Regions from separate parts of the Pseudazoarcus sp. NS34 genome, predicted to be linked through region 1. Evidence: riboswitches for the same ligand, from Rfam matches in the RefSeq annotation. Region 1 holds a riboswitch; the other holds the start of a gene.
The links. Region 1 has a riboswitch for S-adenosylhomocysteine ahead of ahcY (adenosylhomocysteinase). Riboswitches for the same ligand answer to the same signal wherever they lie in the genome.

Region 2: another riboswitch for S-adenosylhomocysteine. It lies ahead of metH (methionine synthase); the one in region 1 lies ahead of ahcY (adenosylhomocysteinase).

What each region holds. Positions count from the first base shown of each region.
Region 1 covers NZ_BAAKIZ010000001.1:487,028-492,156, forward strand. Annotated here, with positions in the region: gene metK (methionine adenosyltransferase) at 1-368, shown strand, start outside; gene AC6H0N_RS02405 (calcium/sodium antiporter) at 476-1,555, shown strand; S-adenosyl-L-homocysteine riboswitch at 1,588-1,682, shown strand; gene ahcY (adenosylhomocysteinase) at 1,753-3,162, shown strand; gene AC6H0N_RS02415 (GNAT family N-acetyltransferase) at 3,206-3,862, shown strand; gene AC6H0N_RS02420 (carbon-nitrogen hydrolase family protein) at 3,859-4,731, shown strand; gene AC6H0N_RS02425 (TlyA family RNA methyltransferase) at 4,759-5,129, shown strand, end outside.
Region 2 covers NZ_BAAKIZ010000001.1:775,837-780,965, reverse strand. Annotated here, with positions in the region: gene metH (methionine synthase) at 1-3,037, opposite strand, end outside; S-adenosyl-L-homocysteine riboswitch at 3,108-3,190, opposite strand; gene AC6H0N_RS03710 (hypothetical protein) at 3,235-3,849, opposite strand; gene pdxH (pyridoxamine 5'-phosphate oxidase) at 3,902-4,546, opposite strand; gene phnD (phosphate/phosphite/phosphonate ABC transporter substrate-binding protein) at 4,846-5,129, shown strand, end outside.

The DNA of each region.
Region 1 (5,129 bases):
CCGGCAAGGATCCGTCCAAGGTCGACCGCTCGGCCGCCTACGCCGCGCGCTGGGTTGCCAAGAACGTGGTCGCTGCCGGGCTGGCTTCGCGCTGCGAGGTACAGGTGGCCTACGCCATCGGCGTCGCGCAGCCGGTGAGCCTGATGGTCAACACCTTCGGCACCGCGCGCATCGACGAACAGCGTATCGAGGCGCTGATCCGCGAGCATTTCGACCTGCGTCCCAAGGCCATCATCCAGGAACTCGACCTGCTGCGTCCGATCTACTCCAAGACCGCCGCCTACGGCCACTTCGGCCGCGACGAGCCGGAATTTACGTGGGAAGCCACGACCAAGGCAGCGGCACTGCGCGCCGACGCGGGGCTGTAAGACAAGGGCAGCAAACCGCCGCCCAGCTATAATCCGCAGCACCAAGCCGGGCCGCGTCGAGGCGACTCCTCGCGCGGCCCGCCAACGTTTCAGACACTGGCTCCATCATGCTCACCCACGCCCTGTTCTTCGTTCTCGGTCTCGTCACGCTGGTGGTCGGAGCAGAACTGCTCGTCCGCGGCGCCTCGAAGTTCGCGCTGTCCTTTGGCGTCTCGCCGCTGGTGGTCGGCCTCACCGTAGTGGCCTTCGGCACCAGCACGCCGGAACTCGCCGTATCGGTGGGCGCCTCGCTCGGCGGCAACCCGGATCTGGCCATTGGCAACGTGGTGGGCAGCAACATTGCCAACATCTTGCTGATTCTCGGCATCTCGGCGCTGATCACTCCCTTGCTGGTCAATGAGCAGATCATCCGCCAGGAGATCCCGATCATGATCGGCGCCTCCGTGCTGTTCGTGGTGATGGCGCTCGATGGCAGCGTGTCGCGACTGGAAGCCGGCGCGCTGTTCGCGCTGGTCGTGGGCTACTCGGTGTTCCTGATCCGCCAATCGCGCAGCGCCTCTCGCGGGTTTTCCGATGAGTACGCGTCAGAAATGCCGGGGGACTCGAAATGGGACCGCCACTGGAGCGCACAGCTCGGCCTGATCGTGGTTGGCCTGGGTGGATTGGTGCTCGGCTCGGAATGGCTGGTCGGCGCTGCCGTGGCGGTCGCCCAGGCCTTTGGCGTGAGTGACCTGGTGATCGGCCTGACGGTGGTCGCCATCGGCACCTCAATGCCGGAAGTGGCCACCTCCATCGTCGCGGCACTGCGCGGCGAGCGCGACATCGCCGTCGGCAACGTGGTGGGCTCCAACGTGTTCAACATCTTCGCGGTCATCGGCGCCACCGGCCTGATCAACGCTGGCGGCATTCCGGTGCCGGAAGCGGCACGCGCCTTCGACCTGTGGGTGATGCTGGCCGTCGCGCTGGCCTGCGTGCCGATCATGCTTACCGGCAGCGAGATCTCGCGCTGGGAGGGTGGCGTGTTCCTGGGCTATTACGCCGCCTACACGGCCTGGCTGGTGCTCTCGGCGCAGAGTCACCCCATCGTGCCAGCCTTTTCAACGGCCATGCTGGGCTACGTCATGCCGCTGACTGTGATCGCGTTGATCATCAGCCTGATGCGCCACCAGAACCGCAACGCCGGCTGACCGCAGCCCCGCGGTCAGGTATACTCCGTCCCGTTTCCGAGGAGCGCTGCAAGGCGTCGGGTTCCCACCCGGCCCCAGGCTCGGAAGCCGCCACACGGCGGCATCGCCACAACTGCGCTCGCCTTTCCAACCTTGCCGGGTTGGAACAGGGCGAGCACACAGACTCGCCTTCCGCCCGGCCCATGCAGGAGCAAAGCATGAACGCTGTGGCTGACATCAAGGATTGCGTCGTTGCCGACCTGTCGCTGGCCGACTGGGGACGCAAGGAAATCCGCATCGCCGAAACCGAAATGCCGGGCCTGATGGCCATCCGCGAGGAGTTTTCCGCCTCGCAGCCGCTCAAGGGCGCGCGCATTACGGGTTCCCTGCACATGACCATCCAGACTGCGGTGCTGATCGAGACGCTGACCGCGCTCGGCGCCGAAGTGCGCTGGGCCTCGTGCAACATCTTCTCGACGCAGGATCACGCCGCGGCCGCCATCGCCGCCACCGGCGTGCCGGTGTTCGCCGTCAAGGGCGAGACGCTGGCCGACTACTGGGACTACACCCACCGCATCTTCGAATGGTCGGACGGCGGCTACTCGAACATGATCCTCGACGATGGCGGCGACGCCACGCTGCTGCTGCACCTGGGCGCACGGGCCGAGACCGATGCCTCGGTGCTGGGCAAGCCGACTTCCGAGGAAGAGCGCGAGCTGTTCGCCGCGATCAAGGCCCGGCTTGGCGCCGACTCGAAGTGGTATTCGACGCGCCTGGAGAAGATCCGCGGCGTTACCGAAGAAACCACCACCGGCGTGCATCGCCTGTACCAGATGCACCAGCGCGGCGAGCTGCGCTTCCCGGCCATCAACGTCAATGATTCGGTCACCAAGAGCAAGTTCGACAACCTCTACGGCTGCCGCGAATCGCTGGTCGACGGCATCAAGCGCGCCACCGACGTGATGATCGCCGGCAAGATCGCCGTGGTCGCCGGTTACGGCGACGTCGGCAAGGGCTCGGCGCAGGCGCTGCGCGCGCTGTCGGCCCAGGTGTGGGTCACCGAGATCGACCCGATCTGCGCGCTGCAGGCAGCGATGGAAGGCTATCGCGTGGTCACGATGGATTACGCCTGCGAACACGCCGACATCTTCGTCACCGCCACCGGCAACTATCACGTCATCACGCATGACCACATGGCGCGCATGAAGGACCAGGCCATCGTGTGCAACATCGGTCACTTCGACAACGAGATCGACGTCGCGGCGCTGGACGCCTACGAGTGGGACGAGATCAAGCCGCAGGTCGATCATGTGATCTTCCCCGATGGCAAACGCATCATCCTGCTGGCCAAGGGCCGCCTGGTGAACCTCGGCTGCGGCACCGGTCACCCGAGCTACGTGATGAGCTCGTCGTTCGCCAACCAGACCATCGCGCAGATCGAGCTGTTCAACCATCCGGAGCGCTACCCGGCCGGCGTGCATACGCTGCCCAAGCATCTGGACGAGAAGGTCGCGCGTCTGCAACTGAAGACGCTCAACGCCCAGCTGAGCAAACTGTCCGACGAGCAGGCGGCCTACATCGGCGTCCCGCAGGAAGGGCCGTACAAACCCGACCACTACCGCTACTGATGCATTGCGCCCCGGTCCGCCGGGGCGCCCGCGAGGACACTCCATGCCCCTGGCCACGGTGCGCAACACCCGCCCCGAAGACATCGAACCGCTGATCGCGCTGCAGCGCCACGTCTACCCCGACATTCCGGCGTGGTCGGCCGAGCAGATGCGCCACCAGCTCGACATCTTCCCGCACGGCCAACTGATCGCCGAAGTGGACGGCCAGCTGGCCGGCTGTGCCAGTTCGCTGGTCATCACCTGGGACGACTGGGGCGAGCATCACACCTGGGACGACATCACCGCCAGCGGCAGCTTCGATAGCCACAACCCGATGGGCCGCACGCTGTATGGCGCCGAAGTGTTCGTCAATACCGATCTGCGCGGCAGCGGCATAGGCCATGCGCTGTACGAGGGTCGGCGGCGCATCTGCCGCGAAATGAACCTCAAGCGCATCATTGCCTGTGGCCGTATGCCCGGCTATCACCGCTTTGCCGACCGCATGACCGCCGAGGAGTACGCCAAGCGCGTAATCTGGGGCGACATCAGCGATCCCGTGCTGGGCTTTCAGCTGCACGAAGGCTTCAGCTACTGCGGCACCGTGCACGGCTACCTGCCGCAAGACACCGAATCGCTCGGCAACGCCTCACTGATCGTGTGGCTCAACCCGGACTACGATCCGGGCGCACCAACCCGCATCCCCGAGGAGGACAACCGATGATCGTACGCATCGCTGCGGTGCAGTATCTGCTGCGCCAGATCCACGACTGGTCCGGTTTCGAGAACCAGGTCCGCTTCGTCATGCAGGCCGCAGGCGATTACCGTCCGCACTTCGTGCTGCTGCCGGAGATCTTCACCACCCAGCTGCTGTCCTTCATGGACACCCGCGACATGCCCGAAGCCGTGCGCAACATGCACGACTACACCAGCCGCTACATCGATCTGATGCGCGAACTGGCGGCCGAGTGGCGCGTCTTCCTCATCGGCGGCAGCCACCCGACGCTGCGTGACGGCCAGCTCTACAACACCGCGTATCTGTTCACGCCCGAAGGCGAAGTGCACGAGCAGGACAAGATTCACCGCACACGCTGGGAACGCGAGATGTGGGACACCGCCGCCGGTGACCAACTGCGGCTGTTCGAAACGCCTTACGGCAAGATCGCCATCCTGATCTGCTACGACATCGAGTTCCCCGAGCTCTCGCGCATGGTGTGCGAGGCCGGTGCCGACATCCTGTTCGTGCCGTCGTGCACCGACGACCGTCAGGGCTTCCTGCGCGTGCGCTACTGCTGCCACGCGCGCGCCATCGAGAACCAGGTGTATGTCGCCATGACCAGCACCGTCGGCAACCTGCCGGTGCAGGGGCTGGGCGTGCACTACGGCCAGGCCAGCATCATCACGCCGTCGGATTTCCCGTTCGCGCGCGACGGCATCGCCGCCGAAGGCACGGCCAACGTCGAACAGATCGTGATCGCCGATGTGAGCATCGACAACCTCACGCACAACCGCGTCAACGGCACGACCATTCCGCTGTATGACAAGCGCAATGACGTGTACGACAACCCGGTTGAGGTCGTCGGAATCCGCTGATCCGAAGCGAGTGACGCAACCGTGTCCATGAACTCCTTCCACGCCCGCAAGCAGCGGGCCGCCCCAGCCCGGCGTGCCGAGCACACGCCGGTCGACCATGGCGGCCTGCTGCGCGCCGACGCACTGCTGGTCGAGCGCGGGCTGGCCAGTTCGCGCACCCGCGCGCAGGCCGCCATCGCCGCCGGGCGCGTGATGGCCGACGGCATTCCCGTCACCAAGCCTGCGCACCTGTTGTTACCCGAGTCACGCATTGTTGTCGCGCCGGACGAAGCCGAGCGCTTTGTCTCACGCGGCGGGCTGAAGCTGGCCGGCGCGCTGGCGCACAGCGGGCTCGACGTTTCCGGGCGTGTCTGCCTGGATGTCGGCCAGTCCACCGGTGGTTTCAGCGACTGCCTGCT
Region 2 (5,129 bases), 290 kb from region 1:
CCGGGAACAGGCCGAACACGGCGCGTGCCTGCAGCCATTTGCCCTGCACGACCTGGTCGAGCATGGCCTTGCCATCGTTGAAGACGTTGCGTGCGGTCTCGCCGACGACTTCGTCGTCGAGAATTTTCGGGTAGCTGCCGGCGAGATCCCAGGTCTGGAAGAACGGCGCCCAGTCGATGTAATCGACCAGCGCTTCGAGCGGCACGTCGATCGATTGCAGGCCGAGCTTTGCGGGCTTGGGCGGCACGTAGCCTGCGACGCTGTTCCAGCGATAGCGGTTGTCGCGGGCGGCCTGCAGCTTGACCAGCGTGAGGCCTTTCTTGTTGGCGTGCTGTTCGCGGATCTTGGCGTAGTCGGCGGCCAGGTTGGTGGCGTAGTCGTCACGCTGGCCTTCGGAGAGCAGTGAGGTCACGACGCCAACGGCGCGCGAGGCGTCGGGCACATAGACCACCGGCTTGTCGTAGTGCGGCGCGATCTTGATGGCGGTGTGGGCGCGGCTGGTGGTGGCGCCGCCGATGAGCAAGGGCAGGTCGAAGCCCTGACGCTGCATCTCGGCTGCGACGTGGCTCATTTCTTCGAGCGACGGCGTGATCAGGCCGGACAGGCCGATGGCCTGCGCGCCGTGTTCCTTGGCGGCGGCGAGAATCTTCTCGCACGGCACCATCACGCCCAGGTCGATGACCTCGTAGCCGTTGCAGCCCAGCACCACGCCGACGATGTTCTTGCCGATGTCGTGCACGTCGCCTTTCACGGTGGCCATGACGATGCGGCCCTTGTTGGTCGCGCCGGTGCGCAGCTTCTCGGCCTCGATGTAGGGAATGAGGTGGGCCACCGCGGTCTTCATGACGCGGGCCGATTTGACGACCTGCGGCAGGAACATCTTGCCGGCGCCGAAGAGGTCGCCGACCACGCTCATGCCGTCCATCAACGGGCCTTCGATGACGGACAGGGGCGGCTTGCCTTCGGCTTCGAGGCGGGCGCGCACTTCTTCGGTGTCTTCGACGACGAAATCGGTGATGCCCTTGACCAGCGCGTGGGACAGACGCTTTTCGACCGGCATCTCGCGCCAGCTGAGGTCCGGGCCGCTTTCGCGCGCTTTGCCCTTCACCGACTGGGCGATGTCGACCAGCGCGTCGCCGGCGCCGGCGCGGCGGTTGAGCACCACGTCTTCAACGGTTTCGCGCAGCGCCGGATCGAGTTCGTCATACACGCCGAGCTGGCCGGCGTTGACGATGCCCATGCTCATGCCGGCCTTGACCGCGTGGTACAGGAACACGGTGTGGATGGCCTCGCGCACCGGGTCGTTGCCGCGGAAGCTGAAGCTCACGTTCGACACGCCGCCGCTGATCTTGGCGTAGGGCAGGTTCTTGCGAATCCACGCCACCGCCTCGATGAAGTCGACGGCGTAGTTGTCGTGCTCCTCGATGCCGGTGGCGATAGCGAAGATGTTGGGGTCGAAGATGATGTCTTCGGGCGGAAAGCCGTGGCTGGTGAGCAGATCGTAGGCGCGCTTGCAGATCTCGGTCTTGCGCGCAAAGGTGTCGGCCTGACCCTTCTCGTCGAAGGCCATCACGATCACGGCGGCGCCGTAGTGGCGGCACAGGCGGGCCTGGCGCAGGAATTCGGCCTCGCCCTCTTTCATCGAGATGGAGTTGACGATGCCCTTGCCCTGGATGCACTTGAGGCCGGCCTCGATCACGCTCCACTTGGACGAGTCGATCATGATCGGCACGCGCGAGATATCCGGCTCGGACGCGACGAGCTTGAGGAAGCGTTCCATCGCGGCCAGCGAATCGAGCATGGCCTCGTCCATGTTGATGTCGATGACCTGTGCGCCGTTCTCGACCTGCTGGCGGGCCACGGCCAGCGCGTCGTCGAAACGGCCTTCGAGGATCATGCGTGCGAAGGCGCGTGAGCCGGTGACGTTGGTGCGCTCGCCGACGTTGACGAACATGGTGTCGCCGCCGACGTTGAACGGCTCCAGGCCCGACAGGCGCAGCTTCTTCTCGATCTGCGGAATGCGGCGCGGCGCGAGCCCGGCGACCGCCTCGGCAATCGCCGCGATGTGCTCCGGTGTGGTGCCACAGCAGCCGCCGACGATGTTGAGCAGGCCGGATTCGGCCCATTCGCGGATCGCGGTCGAGAGCTCTTCGGGCGTTTCGTCGTAGCCGGTGGGCGACAGCGGATTGGGCAGGCCGGCGTTGGGGTGGGCCGAAACATGGGTATCGCAGATGCGCGACAGCTCATCGACGTACTGGCGCAGTTCCTTGGCGCCCAGCGCACAGTTCAGGCCGAACGAGATCGGACGCGCGTGTGACAGCGAATTCCAGAACGCCTCGGCGGTCTGGCCCGACAGCGTGCGGCCGGAGGCGTCGGTGATGGTGCCGGAGATCATCACCGGCAGGCGCTGGCCCAGGTCGCCGAACAGCTTCTCGACGGCGAACACCGCAACCTTGGCGTTGAGCGTGTCGAACACCGTCTCGATCAGGATCAGGTCGGCGCCGCCTTCCATCAGCGCCTTGGCCGAGTCGTAGTAATCGTCGAGCAGGGCGTCGAAGCTGACGTTGCGGAAACCGGGGTCATTGACGTCGGGCGAGATCGACAGCGTGCGCGAGGTCGGCCCGATCACGCCGGCGACAAAGCGCGGCTTGGCCGGGTTCTTCGCCGTGTACTCATCGGCGATCTCGCGGGCGATGCGGGTGCCCTCGACGTTGATTTCCCAGGCGAGGTCTTCCAGCCCGTACTCGGCCTGCGACACGCGCGTGGCGTTGAAGGTGTTGGTCTCGATGATGTCAGCGCCGGCATCGAGGTAGCCGCGATGGATCTCGGCGATGACCTCGGGCCGTGTGATCACGAGCAGGTCGTTGTTGCCCTTGAGGTCGCGCGGATGCGCCATGAAGCGCTCGGTCACGCCTTCGCCCCGGTACTCGCGCTCGGACAGCTTGTACTGCTGGATCATCGTGCCCGTGCCACCGTCGAGCACGAGAATGCGCTCGGCGAGCAGGGACAGGAGTTCTTCGGTGCGATCGGCTTGCATGCGTTACCTCGGGCGTTGCGTCGGCCGGATGGCGCGCTGCAAATGAAAACGGCGCCACAAATCCGGCAGGGATTTGCGAGCGCCGTTGTTCGGTTGCTGAGCCTGGCCCGGCGACGTGATCGTCAGCGTCGGGTCGCAGCGCTCCTCAGCAAGCCGGGGATTTTACCGGGACGCGGGCAGGCATGCAAAACGCTGATTTACCAGCCGTAGTGGCTGAACCAGCCGAAGCGGCCCGAGCCGACACCAATGCTGCCGTAGGGCGATACGCGCCCGCCCGACCCGAAACCCATGCCGATGCCGTAACCGAAGCGCGGTCCGAACCAGCTGTGATCACCGTCGTAGCTTGGATAGACGTAGCTGTAGCTGGTGCGGTCGACCTTGCCGTCGATGAAATGCACGTTGAAGTAGGTCGCCAGCACGCCGGCCCAATGGTTGGGCACATTCCAGTCCCACACCTCTTCGTTCAGGCGCGGAAAGCGCTCGATGCTGCGATGCGCGCCCAGCGTGCGGCGCACTTCGTCCACGGTCATGCCGGGCTTCACGCGGCCGTGGTTACGCTGCTCAAGCGCGTCGTACTGTTCGACGATGCGGCCGCTGGCATCCACCGTGTACATCCAGCTGGTTTCGCCCATGGGCTGGGTCGAATACTCCAGCGTGCGGGTGCCGTCGGGGTTGTTCCATACCTGCTTGGGTTCGCCGCGCGTGGAGATCAAAGCGGCTTCGGTGTCGAAACGGGTCTGGAAGCTTGCGCAGCCGCCCAGTCCGACCAGAGCCACCAGCACCAGCAGCCAAAGCGATAGTCTTGATTTCATGGTGTGCCTCATTTGGCCCGCAGGGCCTTGAATTGATATGGCGTCGCGCTGCTCAAGGCGACAGTCGCGCGCGCGACCATTCGCCCTTTTCGTCCAGCGTCCACGCAAAACGGTCGTGCAGCCGCGACGAGCGCCCCTGCCAGAACTCCCAGTAGTCCGGCACCAGCCGGTAGCCGCCCCAGTGCGGCGGGCGCGGCGGCTTGAGGCCGAACTTCAGCCCATATTCGGCGGCCCGCGCGACGATCACGCCGCGATCGGTAATCGCCTCGCTCTGGTGTGACGCCCAGGCGCCGATACGGTGAGTCAGCGGGCGGCTCTCGAAATAGGCGTCGGATTCTTCTGCCGACACTTTCTCTACCTTGCCTTCGATGCGCACGACGCGTTCGAGTTCAACCCAGTGGAACTGCAGCGCGGCAATCGGGTTGGCTGTCAGTTCGCGGCCCTTGCGGCTGTTGTAGTTGGTGTACCAGACGATGCCGCGATGATCGAAACCCTTGATCAGCACAATGCGCGTAGACGGCCGGCCGTTCTCGCCAACGGTGGCCACCGTCATGGCGTTGGGCTCGGGCACGTTGCGTTTCATGGCTTCGGCAAACCAGTCCTCGAACTGCACGAACGGATCTGCCAGCGCTTCATGGTCTTCGAGGCTGCCCTGCTCGTAGCTCTTGCGCAGGTCGGAAAGCGGTGGGGTACTCATGGTGGGCTCCAGATGCGATGACCCTTCGACCAGGCATCGCTTACAGCGTTTCAGCACACCGAATGATACGGCAGCGCATCAATCGCAGCTTGCTCCGGGGGCCGCGAACAGGAAGAATCGCGCCCTTGGAGTCTTTACCGACTCGTCCCGGGCAATTCCGGTCGATCTGCGTATCGGCCCGCCCGGCGGCGGAGAAATCCGCCCGCATACGGCCCGCTTCGGCGGGAATTAAACCCCGGCGCATCCCGCACCGGAGTGGCTGGAACGGACCCTGTCCGATCCAACAACGGGAGAATTCCATGTACCAAAAATCTGCCTCGCGCAGAGGCTTCATGCTGTCCGCCATCGCGCTTGCCGCGTTCGCCACCTTTGGCTCCGCCTCGGCTACGGCGGCCGCTCCCAAGAAGCTCATCATCACCGCCATTCCGGACGACGGCGACGCCGACCGCATGCGCGAGAACTTCGGCGCGCTCGCGAAGTACCTGGGCGAGAAGGCCGGCATCGAAGTCGAATACATGCACGTCGAGAACTACGCCGCCAGCGTCACGGCGCTGGCCACCGGCCGCGCGCACGTCGCCTGGCT